DNA from 3 places in the Agarivorans sp. 1_MG-2023 genome. Region 1 is predicted to be linked to each of the others. Evidence: predicted binding sites of a transcription regulator. Region 1 holds the regulator's gene; each other region holds the start of a gene.
What was found. Region 1 encodes LexA, which represses DNA repair genes until DNA is damaged. Its sites were predicted from a motif close to TACTGTATNNNNATACAGTA; they were not measured.
Positions count from the first base shown of each region.

Region 1 (4,860 bases):
ACATAGTGGCGACCCAGTTAAATACCTTCACCCCTGTGGGAACCGAGATCAACATGGTACAGAACATGAAAAATAGTTCTGCTTCCACCGGCATTCCAGTGGTAAACATATGGTGCGCCCACACCACAAAGCTTAGTCCTGCGATAGACGCAGTGGCGTAAACCATCGAAGAATAACCAAACAACGGCTTGCGAGAGAACGCGGGAACAATTGCCGAGATAATGCCAAAGGAGGGCAGAATCATAATGTAAACTTCAGGATGGCCGAAGAACCAGAAAATATGCTGGAACAACACTGGGTCTCCCCCTCCCGCGGCGTCAAAGAAGGAGGTTCCAAAGTATTTATCGGTTAACACCATTGTCACCGCCCCCGCCAATACTGGCATCACCGCAATCAGCAAAAAGGCAGTAATAAACCAAGTCCATACAAACAACGGCAGCTTCATGTAGGTCATACCTGGGGCGCGTAAGTTCATAATGGTAACAATCACGTTAATCGCTCCCATGATCGAACTTATCCCCATAATGTGTATCGCAAACACAAATAGGGCGGTACTGTCTGGGCTGTATTTAGTTGATAACGGAGCGTAAAAAGTCCAACCAAAGTTGGGGCCGCCGCCTTCCATAAACAGCGATGCCAACAAAATGCTGAAAGCAAAGGGTAAAATCCAAAAGCTCCAGTTATTCATGCGTGGCAATGCCATATCTGGCGCGCCAATCATCATTGGAACTAACCAGTTAGCTAAGCCCGTAAAGGCTGGCATCACCGCACCAAATACCATGATAAGGCCATGCACCGTAGTCATTTGATTAAAGAAATTAGGCTCAACCAGTTGCAAGCCTGGTTGGAACAGCTCGGCGCGAATAATCATCGCCATGGCTCCACCAACAATAAACATGGCAAAGCTGAACCATAAGTACATTGAACCAATGTCTTTATGGTTAGTGGTTAGTACCCAACGCATTAATCCGCGAGGGGCATGGTGGTGTTCTTCATGGTCTGAGTGAACGTCACTAATCGTGCTCATTGTCTGTCTCCCTACTGCGCTGCGTTTTGAACGGCCACAACATCCTTGGCCTGCACTAAGTCACCCGTATCATTACCCCAAGCATTTCGCTCATAAGTAATCACCGCAGCTAGCTCTTTCAAACCAAGCTGTTTACCAAAGGCTTGCATGGCTGTGCCAGGCTCGCCATTTACCACTACTTCAATATGTTTAGTCACATCACCTAACGCGATTGGACTGTCTTTTAAAGCGGGGAACACGCCAGGTAAACCTAGGCCGTTAACTTGGTGACAAGCAGCACAGCTTTTCTCATACACTTTTTCGCCTAATGACATCAGCTCATCTTGCTGCATAGTCATGGCCACCAGTTCAAGCTCTTGGGCTTGCTTGGCTAAATAAGCAGCTTCTTTCTCTGCCAACCAAGCATCATATTCGGCTTGAGGTTTGGCGATAACAACAATGGGCATAAAGCCATGGTCTTTTCCACATAGCTCAGCACATTGGCCGCGGTAAATGCCGGGTTTATCAATGATGGTCCATGCTTCATTAATAAAGCCCGGGTTAGCATCTTTTTTAACTGCAAAGTCAGGCACCCACCAAGAGTGAATAACGTCTTCTGAAGTCATGAGGAAGCGGACTTTTTTCCCGATTGGCAGTACTAAGGGGTAGTCGACTTCAAGCAAATAGTTTTTGCGCTTCTCCAGTTTGCCGTTTACTTCATCCCAATCAGACGCCATTACACTGTAAAACTCTAAATCTTGATCAAAGTACTTGTAGTGCCACTTCCACTGGGAACCCGTCACTTGAATAGTAATGTCGGCATCGGAAGGATCTTCCATTGCCAGTAAGGTTTTAGTGGCTGGAATCGCCATGCCTATCAAAATGATAAAGGGAATGATGGTCCAAATTATTTCCACTTTAGTGCTTTCGTGGAATTGAGCAGGAACCGCTCCTTTGGATTTACGGTGATGGTAAATCGACCAAAACATAGCGCCAAATACCAAGACACCAATGGCACAACAAATATAAAAAATTGTCATGTGCAAGCCATAAACTTGCTCACTGATGGCAGTAACACCAGGACGTAAATTGAAAGACATCTCTTGCGCAAACAAATGCGGCGAAAAAAATGTCAGCACTAATAGCTGAATCCATCGGCCCACAGCGCTCTCCTTTGCAGTAGCCAACGACAACAACTTTCCATGCTAGGAAAGTAGCTGCGAATAAAGGGAAAATCCCCACCCCAAAAGCATAGGCTATTACAGCTAAATACAACCTACTGTTTATAAATTAACCTCTAAGTTAAAGAAATGTAAATACATTGTTGAGATTTTTATGGATAAAGACAAAAGATGTGATGTTAACGACAAAAGCCCAAATCAGAGTGATTTGGGCTTCAAAATGGGGGAACTTATTGTTGAATAAGGCTTACATCCAATCGGCAGTGCGAATAATACCTACCGCTAAACCTTCTATTTCGATGTTCTGATATTCAAGATCAACTTCAATGGTTGATAACTCTTCATTCTCGGGATGTAAGTACACCATCTTACCGTCACGCTCAAAACGTTTAACCGTAACATCTTCATCTAAACGAGCCACAACCACCTGTCCATTGTGTACCTGAGTAGTTTTATGCACGGCTAATAGATCTCCATCCATAATGCCGATATCTTTCATGCTCATGCCCTGTACTCGCAGTAAATAATCGGCATGCGGATTAAATAAGTTAGCATCTACGGCATAATGAGATTCAACGTGCTCCTGCGCCAAAATAGGCTCACCCGCAGCAACTTGACCGATTAACGGCAAGCCTGGCTCAGGCTCTACAGTGGCTTCATTTGCACTAGCCGGCAAGTACGCTTCGCTAATACGGATCCCTCGCGACGCACCAGGAATCATTTCAATCGCACCTTTTTTAGCTAAAGCTCTAAGGTGTTCTTCTGCTGCATTAGCCGAGCGGAATCCTAGCTCTTTAGCAATTTCGGCACGCGTTGGAGGCATACCAGTATCGTTAATATGGCGGCGAATAAGTTCAAACACTTCTGTTTGGCGGGGCGTTAAGGGCTTCATAGTCTACCTGTAAGTTTATACAGCACACTGTTAGTATATACAGCATACATTTTGACGCAAGGTTTTATATTAATTCTGATTTTGTTACTGTTGATTCAAAGTGATAGGAGGCAATAATGACCATTGAGATAGTCGAAATATCAGCCCAATATGACCAAGATCTACAGCGAATAATAAAACAGGTTGGCCAAGAATATGGCGCGGTAGGTGAAGGCTTTGGCCCCTCTGATGCTGAAGTCGATAACATGAGTCAGCACTATACACAGCAAAATCGAAGTAGATATGTGGTCGCTTTGTTAGATGGCATGGTCGTTGGCGGCTGCGGCATTGCGCCTTTTACCGATAGTAAAGATACCAGTGAGTTAAAAAAACTATTTTTGCTGGAAGAAGGTAGAGGCCAAGGTCTAGGTAAACAGCTCTCGTTAGCCTGTTTAGCATTTGCCTTAGAGCAGGGATTTACTCGCTGTTACCTAGACACGCTTAGCAATATGTCGGCAGCGATTAAACTCTACGAAAGCCTCGGTTTTGAGCACTTATCTGCACCTTTACAAGGTACAGCCCATAATGGCTGCGATGTTTGGATGCTAAAGCAACTTTAAGCGCAAAATAGTACTGCAATAAAAAACAGTATTATCGACTAAAACCAATCGAACTTAGGGTTCGCCTTTCTCGCTTACGCCAAGCTAGCATTCCCAGCATCCCCGCAAATAAAAATACCGAAGCTGGCTCACTCACTCTTGTCGCCTCTGCAACAATCAGTACAGGGTTAATGTCTATCCAGAAATAATCGTTATCATTTTGAACGAGAGGGCTACGGAAGATGCGCTCAACTTCTGGCTCGGTAATTAATGTGCGATTGTTGAGACTTGGATTCATTAGGTAAGCGCCAGACAAATGCGGTAGGCCTAAATTGTGGCCTAACTCGTGAGCAAGCAACTCTCCGCCTAAACTGCCGGCGGCGTAACTAGATTCAACCACAAAATCGTTTCCAAAATACTCCCCACAACCCACTATCCCTCGATTGATTTGCGAGCCGCAGGCGCTAATTGTGTCGATAAAATAAAAATTGACCACATTAGAGGGGCCAACATGCTGACTAAAAAGTTGGCTCACCTCCGCGCGGGTAGTGATATCCAATAGCTCGGGAAAGACCAATTCGGTGGCGGTACCAATGCGGATATCAATGATGTTTTGGCCAAAAGTCGCTTGAGAATAAATGCTATCAAGAGCGGCTTCTTGAGTAGTAATAAAAGCAGCATGAACAAAGGGAGTGGTAAGTAGTGAAATGCCAAAAATAGCCGCACGTGTAAACAATTTCATGATGGGTTCCTTAGCCGGGTAAGCCTAATCTAAACCATGAGTGACCAATTTTAACGATAGCAGCCAATTCTAATTAGGCAAAGATTCACAGCAAAACTAGCTTACTTTGAGTAAGTTTTCTCGCTTGGAGCAGCAGTATATTCCAAGCCACTGTTTACGCAGATTTTGCATCAAATCAAAGCCAAATTTTGATAAGTCTGCTACTCTATGCCCTGTATTCATTCACCACTATAAGCTCTTTGAGATGTTACATTTACCCTCTCCAATATTGGCCATATTGCGCTCTATCATTGGCTTTTTTACTCGCGGCAAGTTTGTCCCTCAAAACCCGATTGCTGAGTTCGATCTAGATCTAAGCCAACCGATCATTTACGTCATTCCTAGTAACTCATTAGCTGACGTGCTTACTTTACAACTTGCCTGTAAACAGCTTGGCCTGCCCGATCCCTTCGAGCCAGTGA
Region 1 covers NZ_JAUOSJ010000016.1:41,017-45,876, forward strand. The annotation lists gene ctaD (cytochrome c oxidase subunit I) at 1-1,027, opposite strand, end outside; gene coxB (cytochrome c oxidase subunit II) at 1,039-2,106, opposite strand; gene lexA (transcriptional repressor LexA) at 2,435-3,079, opposite strand; gene Q4592_RS19275 (GNAT family N-acetyltransferase) at 3,196-3,678, shown strand; gene Q4592_RS19280 (hypothetical protein) at 3,710-4,399, opposite strand; gene plsB (glycerol-3-phosphate 1-O-acyltransferase PlsB) at 4,644-4,860, shown strand, end outside.

Region 2 (4,860 bases), on a different contig from region 1:
AGGCGATAAAAGCGTTCATAATGCCCCACACGGTACCAAACAAACCGATATATGGGCTAATTGAACCAATTGTTGCTAGCATCGGCAGTTGGTTTTCTAAGGACTCAACTTCGCGAGACAAAGATACCCGCATACTTCGGTAAGTACCGTCCATAACCGCGTCAGCACTTCTGCCGCTGGTTTTATGTAATCGTACATATTCTCTAAAGCCTGAATGGAAGATTTGTTCCATTCCTTGTAAATGATCAGCACGCGCGTTGCTTTCTTGATACAGTTTGTTGAGATCTACACCAGACCAAAATTTCTGTTCAAAACTATCACTAGACGATTTTGCAGCCTTAAGTACTCGATTACGATTAATTATCATCGCCCACGAGTAAATAGACATACTCACCAACAATAACATTACAAACTTAACTAATAGGCTCGCCTGCCAAAACAAGCCGATAAATGACATATCAGAGTGCACCGAGTAAATCCTCTTTAAGTGTTTCAGGAATGGCCGTGGCCTTCATTGATGACAATGTGACACAAGCCACGGTAACCATTCCGTGGGCAATGACTTGTTGTGCAGCATTTGTGATTGTTTGTTCGAATACCATACTTGCTCGTTTCATCGTATCAATTCGCGTTGTTACGTTGAGCATTTGGTTAAATCGAGCAGGAAGCTTGTAGTCGATAGTAAGAGAACGAACAACAAAACAAAGATCTTGTTCCATCAAGGTATCTTGATCGTAGCCGAGCTCTCGTAGCCATTCTGTACGCGCTCGTTCAAAGTACTTGATATGGTTAGCATGATAAACAACGCCTCCCGCATCAGTATCTTCGTAATAAACCCGAACAGCTAAAACCGACATTACACCTACCCTAGTATTTCAATTAGAAAATACTATACACAGGCAAGTGCATAAGGTTAAGACTCAAACCACTTAATTTAGAGAATTGCGTGAGAAAACCGGGGTAACGGCTTAAAACTAAACACTTTAAGCCGATTTTTAAACCACACTGTCGTGACTAAACGACAGCATTTTTAACGCTTAGGTATATCAAAACCCAAGTGTAAATAGGCTTTATCGCTAGCAATGCGACCACGTGGGGTACGTTGTAAATAGCCTTGCTGAATAAGAAACGGTTCGAGTACATCTTCAATGGTTTCTTTATCTTCACCAATGGCTGCAGCAAGGTTGTCTAAGCCAACGGGACCACCTGCAAAAGTTTCCGTTATCGCTTTGAGTAGCTTAGTGTCCATGTAGTCGAAACCAGCACTGTCTACGCTCAGTAAATCTAGCGCCTTAGCAGCTACTTCTTGCGTTACTTTGCCATCAAATTTTACGTCAGCAAAATCACGAACACGTCGCAGTAAACGGTTAGCGATACGCGGGGTTCCTCTTGAACGCCTAGCAACTTCCCACGCCCCTTCAGCATCAAGCTCTAAATTTAGATAATGCGCACTTCGTTTAACAATCTCGGCCAAGTCGTCGGTTTTATAAAACTCCAAGCGTTGCACAATACCAAAGCGGTCCCGCAAGGGTGACGTTAACATGCCTGCGCGCGTGGTAGCGCCAATCAACGTAAATGGGGGCAAATCGAGTTTAATCGAGCGGGCCGCTGGGCCTTCGCCAATCATAATGTCCAGCTGGTAATCTTCCATCGCTGGGTACAGCACTTCTTCAACTACTGCGCTAAGTCGATGAATTTCATCAATAAACAATACATCGCCAGGTTCAAGATTAGTGAGCAAAGCTGCCAAGTCACCGGCTTTCTCTAATACAGGGCCAGAGGTGGTTTTAATATTCACATCAAGCTCGTTAGCCACAATATTGGCTAAGGTGGTTTTGCCTAGACCCGGAGGACCAAAAATTAACAAATGATCGAGCGCGTCATCTCTGCGCCTAGCTGCTTCAATAAATATTTCTAATTGTTCAACTACCGCTTGCTGGCCTGTGTAATCATCCAGCTTTTTGGGTCTAATCGCGCGGTCTACAGTTTCTTCTTCAATCACCGGCGTGGCTGAAACTAAGCGATCTGCTTCAATCATCTACTCTACCTTTGTTCACAAAGCCGCTTTTAGTGCTTCGCGGATCAACTCTTCACTGCTCATGCCGTTTGAATAAACTTGCTTAACCAGTTTTTCTGCTTGAATGCCTTTATAACCCAGCGACTCAAGCGCTGCAACGGCTTCTTCTTTAGGATCAACCGTAGCCACTAAGGGTAAGTCACCATGACTAGATAAACTGTCGCTTAATGGTGTTGCCGGTAGTTCGGCATTCCAGTTCTTCAAACGGTCTTTCATTTCAACTAACAAACGTTCGGCAGTTTTTTTACCAATGCCAGGCACTTTTACCAAACTTGATAAGTCTTCGTGTTTAACCGCGAATACAAACTGCTCGCAACTTAAACCAGACAAAATGGCCAAGGCCACTTTCGGCCCAATACCGTTTACTTTTATCAGCTCGCGGAATAACGAGCGCGAGGCTTTATCATGAAAGCCATAAAGCAGTTGGGCATCTTCTCGCACAATAAAATGCGTTAATAACCGCACCGACTCACCCAGTTCGGGCAATTGGTAAAAGCAATTCATAGGAAGTTGTATTTCGTAGCCTACTCCGGCTACATCTATCAATACAAAAGGTGGGACTTTTTCTTCTAAGATACCTTTAATGGTAGCGATCACTGCAAAGACTCCTAACTTTAGATAGCGTAAGCTTACCTTAAACACTGGATATATATCCAGCCCTCTATATTTGAAATTGGAAAATGTGTTGGCTAAGGGCTGATTAACTCGGGCAGCGACAACTCTATGAGTCTGTTAGCGATATATCTAAAACAAAAAGTTGCCATTACAATTGAACAAATAACCAACAAGGAGAGTGCACATAAACTAAATTGAGGTAACACATGAATAAATTAATGCTTATCGTTTCCGCTAGCCTGATTGTTTTAACTGGCTGTTCTAACACTCCCACTACTTACCATGGTGTAACGCTATTGGAAGACGACCGAGATATCTCTCAATGCACCGCGCTTGGCAGTGTTTATTACACTAGCCATCATGATTCAAAAGGACATGAAGCTCGCGATGAATATGTAAAATCGGTACGCCCACAATATCCAACCGCAGATACAGTATCAATCACCAGCTATCGTCAGGCCTCTAAAAAAGCCTTTAGGCGAGATGTGGCCATTAGAGGAATTGCTTATCAGTGTTACGACTTAGCCTCAGCAAACACCTCTACTGGCTAATTTCGTAAATCGACCAAGCCTCATGCTCAAATAGGCAAGAGGCTTGGACATATAACTAATGTAAGCTTTTATGTTTATGCACTAAGTTCCAATCGGCCAAAATAGCGTAGGCCGCCGGGATAATAAACAATACCATCATCGTAGACGCTACAATTCCAAACACAATAGACACCACAATAGGCTGCACCACTTGTGCTTGTAAACTGGTCTCTAACAACAACGGCAGTAAACCTGCTGCAGTGGTAAGTGAGGTTAAAAATACCGCTCTGAAGCGTTCTTTACTGGCGTTCACCACCGCTTGATAAACATCGTCTCCTTCATCTAAATGGTGCCGAATATATTGCACCAGCAATATGGAGTCATTCGTCACAATCCCAGCCAATGAAATAAAGCCTAGAATAGACGGCATACTTAGACTGTGTCCTAACAAAAAGTGTCCCCACAACACACCTATTAACGCCATGGGAATAACGGTTAATACAATCACGGGTTCAAGGTAGCTTCTAAATTGGAAACTCAAAATGGCAAAAACACCAAAAATGCCAATTGTGAAGCTCTTACCCAAAGACGACCCCACTTTAGCGCTCTCTTTAGCCTCCCCTTCAAAATCAACTCTTAAGCCAGGTATTTTAGCGATTAGCTCCGGGAGAAAACTTTTTTGCACCAGTTGCATCACTTCGTTGGTATTAGCAACTCGAGTATCAACATCAGCCATCACAGTTACCGTGCGTAAGCCGTCTATACGCTGAATGCGGACAAACGATCGTTGATATTCTAAGTTGGCAATTGAAGATAGAGGCACTTGTTTTCCGTCGCTAAGCACTACCGGGAAATTAGCCAAGGCTTGTAAACTACCGGATTGCGACTTATCTAAACGTACATCGATTTGAATGTTTTCAGGGCCAAGTTGAAATTCATCCGCAATCGCTCCTTGATAAGACGCTCTCAGTTGTTCAGCCACCATCTGTCCGTTTACATTAAAAGATTCAGCGCCACCACGTAACGAAATTACCACCTCTTCTTTACCGGGTCGCATGTCATCAAGGATGCTATTCACCCCTTTAAACTGGCTCAAATAGGCTTGCAACTCTACCGAGGCAGTTTTTAAGGTGTCTAAATCTGAATGCTGCAGCCTCACTTCAACAGCTCGTCCCGCTGGCCCCATGGTAGGTTGTGTAAACGCCAACGCTAACGGTAAAGCTTGCTCACCAACTTGTTCACGCCAGGCACTAATGAACTCTTCGATATAAGTATTGCGCACTTCTGCTGATAAAATATCTAACCGAACAGTTGCCACATGCGGACCAGATTCTCCGGCATCAGCGTTGTAATTGTATTGAGCGGTAATGTCGTGAATTAAACGCTGCGGCTCGTTATTTTGTTCGGTAAATTGTTCGCCAACTTGACGGGCAGCAGTCACAATTTCAGCAACTAAGGTTTCGGTTTGCGATAAGCTTGAACCGGGTGGGAGAATGATTCTTGCTTCAGCAATATCGCCATCAAGTTCAGGGAACGCGGTAAACTTTAGTAAACCGCTTACCACCAACGAAAACGATAGCAGCAATAAGCCGAATACCGCACCCACAGAAACATAGCGCCACTTAACCACAAAGGTTA
Region 2 covers NZ_JAUOSJ010000013.1:4,669-9,528, forward strand. The annotation lists gene tolQ (protein TolQ) at 1-469, opposite strand, end outside; gene ybgC (tol-pal system-associated acyl-CoA thioesterase) at 459-857, opposite strand; gene ruvB (Holliday junction branch migration DNA helicase RuvB) at 1,031-2,038, opposite strand; gene ruvA (Holliday junction branch migration protein RuvA) at 2,054-2,674, opposite strand; gene Q4592_RS17145 (hypothetical protein) at 2,899-3,243, shown strand; gene Q4592_RS17150 (efflux RND transporter permease subunit) at 3,299-4,860, opposite strand, start outside.
Region 2: ruvA (Holliday junction branch migration protein RuvA) is a predicted target of LexA. The motif match lies at 2,717-2,736, and genes of this name have one in related genera.

Region 3 (4,860 bases), on a different contig from region 1:
TCTTGGACAAAAAAGATGTGGAAATTGATAATCTCGAGCATTCTCATTTTGCGTGGCCTTGATGGTTTCGATTGTTCCATTTGTCGTAGTATTCAATGGGAAACAACTTATGCCTTACATAGGCCAATCCGAAATATACTTACATAAGTGACCTCCCTAACTGGCTCCTGTGGTGATATCTTTGTCGCTTTCTGGATAGGTGGCTGATGCATCATTGAAAAGGTGATAATCTGGATCTTAATATACTGTTAAGTAGAAATTATGATCGAAGCATTCAGCGGGCTTTTAGGCTCGATAAAACAAACAAGCCCAGTAATTTTTACAGGCTTGGCAATTGCCAGCGGAGTTATCTTATTCGGTAGTGGTGAACTTATCACGACAATTGGTCTCACCGAATTTAGAGAAGCCAACAAACCCTACATTGGTGGCTGTTTCGTTCTATCTTTATCTATTGTTTTTTCACAGGCCGTTGCCGGCATATTTGGTTTAATGAAATATGCATTTCAAAAATGGAAAAATGAAAAAGATAGAAAGTTATTAATCAAAGCTAAACAGAAAGAGTTAGCAAAGCTAACACCTGATGAAAAGGCATACCTTGCACCATATGTTTTGGGCCAGAAAACTACACAGTACTTCCTCAAGGAAGACGGTATTAAGGGGAGCTTAGAGACAAAGGGTATATTGTATAGGGCTAGCAATATGGGTGATATGGTCGATGGGTGGGCATATAACATTCAACCATGGGCCAAAGAATATTTGGAAACCAATCAGCAACTACTTGAAGGCTTTACTCCTAATTTACATAGGAACAGCCGATGGTGATACATTTACATAAGCAAAGGCAGCATCGCCCTTTGGGCTGGAAGCGCTAACGCGCTTCGTCTCATTAGCCGTTAATTTGATTCTTCCATATTTGTACTAATCCGAAATTCCTTCGAATAAGTGAATGCTCTAACAAGTTTTTGTCCAAAGACGAGCTAGAGCGTCTTATCCAGAGGTTGGTTGAGCAAGCTACCCCCTAAATATTTGGATTACATTCAGCACCCTAGTCGTGCAAAAATTTCATTACTGTCAGCTAAGCCTCCGGGAATGGCATATGGCACGATAGCCCTTAATTCAGAGATTGTTTTCTTTGTCGTGCAGTAGTCTGTATTCCTGGTTGTTTGTTGGCTCATGAGAAACGCGGCAGAGTTGCCTTTATCATCATATATAATCTTGTAGTAATCAGATGGTATTGCATGGGCTTCATCGGCTTTTGGTAAGCCTTCCATTTCGTTACGGTAGAGCGGGCCTGTAATAACATATAGATTTTCACGAAACCCAACAGCATCTCTAACCGCTTCTTCTAGGTTTTTCCATGGACCCTGGTTTAAACCTTTAGCTTGAGGCGTAATATTGGATAAATAGTTAAGGGTAGGCCAGTAGCGACTTCCCACAAAACTTGCTAGTGGAGCTTGGTGTCCACGGTCAATATCGAGCTTACTTGACGCTCCACTATAGTCATCTTTTTCCAGTCGCTCATTTTCATCGAGTAAAGGATTGTTTTTCCACGTTCTGTTGGTTGTTGTGCCAAAGTTTAGTACATCAACTTCATAAGCCACCCAATCGGCAAACTGCGTTTTCTTACTTTGGGAGAGTGTGTATAGCCGTTCAAAGATGACTATATTTCCCTCAATATCAAGACTTGGGCAGCCAATTGGGCAGTTTGGTGTGCGAAATTCAGAAGCGTTCACGTACCCCGAGACTAATAGCGGAATTGCTATCCATGCTTTCATTATAAATCCTTTAGATAGGGTGTAGTCCAAATCTAACATAACTATCAATATGGTTGTAAGTTGATAATTACTCACTTGAGCGTAATTGCATGCCTGACAGGTAGGCTTTGTAAAAACACGAACAGACATCCGCGAATCATTTGAAGTCTATGCGGGGACTGGCTCAAGTGACTCCTTATTACAGCAATTACTAGTTTCTCTTTTTGTATAACGTATCTATAATGACTGTATGTATATACAGTTGTTGGTTTGAATGAAAGTAATCCCTATTTCCGCGAGTGCTGGTCTCACCGGTTTTGAGTCCCCCGCGACAGAATATTCACAACTCCCACTGAGTTTAGATGACCTGCTTATTGAGCATCCATCTGCCACATTTATCGGTCTAGCGTCCGGAGACTCAATGTTGGGTAGCGGTATACACGATGGAGATGTATTGATTGTTGACCGTCACGTCCATGTTGAGAGTGGCGATGTAATTGTCGCGAATATCAATGGTGAGTTTGTGTGTAAGATTATCGATAAATCAAGACGAATGCTGCTATCAGCCAACGAACACTATAGTCCTGTGGCAGTTAGTAGCTGTGATAGGTTCACTGTAGAGGGCGTCGTTATCCGCTCTATACGCTGTCATCGTCCCTCTCGTTTATTGAAACTGCTTTAATGTTTGCGCTTGTTGATGCCAATAGCTTTTATTGTTCAGCAGAAGCGGTGTTTCGCCCTGATTGGCGCAACAAACCAATCATAGTATTGAGCAACAACGATGGTTGTGTGGTCGCTGTAAATCGTTTGGCCAAAGCTATTGGTATTGAGCGCTTTAAGCCGTTTTTCCAGATTAAATCATTGTGTGAAAAGCATCGTGTCATTGTGTGCTCGTCAAACTATGAATTGTATGCAGACTTATCGATGCATATGATGCAAATCATTGGCGCATTTGCTCCAAAGCAACATGTATACAGTATTGATGAAACCTTTATAGATGTATCAAATTCCCGTGAGGCACTTCCCCCGTTTGATATTCTCGGAAAGCAAATACGACGAGCTGTCTGGAAAGAAGTGCGTTTACCCGTTTGTGTGGGATTTGGAAAAACGCTGACGCTGTGTAAGGTCGCTAATCATGCCGCTAAACGTCTACCAGGATTCGATGGAGTGTGTGTGATTGAGAGCAATGAACAAAGAGACCGGATTTTATCTAAAATGTGTGTGTCCGATGTTTGGGGGGTTGGACGAAAGCTAAGTGTACGCCTCAAAGACATGGGAATAACAACTGCGCTCAAACTTGCAAAGATGCCACCGAAACTTGCCAAGCAGTATTTCAGTGTGGAAATGGAGAGAACAATTCTCGAACTTAACGGGGTATCCACAAAATCATGGGATGAAGTGCGAGCGAACAAGCAGCAGATTTTTTCAACGAGAAGTACTGGCCAACGAATACTGGAGCTACACTCGTTGATGCAAGCATTCTCTCTACATGTAAGTAGTGCATGTTTAAAAGCAAGAGAGCAAGGTAGCGTAGCTGGTGCGATTCTAATCTTTGCACATAATTCGCCGTTTGATGATGGTATCAGTCGTGGTTTTAAACAGGTATTACGGCCCGCTTGTGCAACTAACGATAGCATTGTGATGAGTCAGCTGGTGTCACAAGCAATTCCCCAACTATTTATTCCAGGTATCAAATACTACAAAGTCGGCGTAGGCCTTATGGACTTAACTGACGAACAACATCAGCAACTGGATATGTTTACGGCAAAGCCGGGCCGACCAGAATTGATGAAGGCGGTTGACGCACTAAATAAACGCTACGGCAGTGACACATTGTTTTTAGGCTCTCAAGGTATCTGCCCCAAGTGGCATATGCGAAGGGATATGCTTACACCTCAATACACGACGGATTGGCATCACATTCCGCGTATTTGCTGCAAATGATTAGCTGCTAGGCTGCCTGTTGCATTCTTGCCTTATTATGAGCTTCATCGACGTATCAGAGCTAGGAAAAAACCTCTAAGCAGGAGGCCATATTCACAATGCCACTACATGGTTTATATGGCGACGCTAGTAAGTAGGCCGTAGGAATAGTGAAGAGACAGTATTTAATGTCTCTTCATGACTTAAGATAGCTAAGGTCAGCTTACAACTATTGGACCGTTACAAGCTTAGTGCATGCGACTTTGGTAAAACAGCGACCATTCGTGATAACTCATTTATACAGCGTCGTTGCCTAAATAATATTGTTCTTTCTTGCCCTTCGACTCTCTATTTAGGGAGTAATCGATTTGACATAATTTATAACAGAGTCTAAAAGTGGATGATTTATAGATTTCTGCTTTGATGATGGCATTAAAAATATATGTGACAAACTTGGAACTGATACAAGTTCACGTTCACATGATTTAGGAATATTTTGAGGATTAGCCAGTTCTTCCCAGTCTCTATCAAATAACTGCTTGTCCTTTTCTCCTCGAACAATCAGTACTTTTTTTGTGAAGTTATTCAAACTCCGTTTGGGATCTATTTCAAGTACAGCCGGCAGCCACGCGAGACCTTTTCCAAATTCTTTTTCAACGGTATTTGGATACTCTCTAATACGCTCAAAAGACGACTTATCTTTGTTTAATTGAGCTTCTATATCTTCTGTTGAGTACCCCAGTTTGGATAGTGCCTCTCTTTTTTGGTCTACTACTACCTCATCTAAGGTTCTCCCTGGGACGTTAACCAAAACAACACCGTCAATTAGACCAAGTGTGACTTTAGAGTCTAGAATCAAAGAGCCTCCTAGAGAGTGCCCTATAAGAACAATCGGACCTTGTACCTGTTGCTTTAGAAATACCACTATTGAGTGAATTGCGTTTTGAATGTTAGAACGAGCTACCTGTCCATTTTCAATTTGTCGACTTAACAGAGGTAATAAACTCTCAAGACGGAGAGTCAACATCCCTTCTTGGGCTAAATGCTCACAAAGCTTTTTATAACCGAGGTCACTTTGCCCGTTCACCCCATCAACATTGTAGTCCCCGGAGCCTCCTACTAACAAAACCGAAGCTATCGGGCGTTTGCATATTTTAGGTGGGGTTAACACGCCCAATATTGA
Region 3 covers NZ_JAUOSJ010000003.1:225,474-230,333, forward strand. The annotation lists gene Q4592_RS05380 (super-infection exclusion protein B) at 262-822, shown strand; gene Q4592_RS05385 (DNA/RNA non-specific endonuclease) at 1,038-1,775, opposite strand; gene Q4592_RS05390 (LexA family transcriptional regulator) at 2,029-2,436, shown strand; gene Q4592_RS05395 (Y-family DNA polymerase) at 2,436-3,698, shown strand; gene Q4592_RS05400 (hypothetical protein) at 4,030-4,860, opposite strand, start outside.
Region 3: Q4592_RS05390 (LexA family transcriptional regulator) is a predicted target of LexA. The motif match lies at 1,999-2,018, and genes of this name have one in related genera.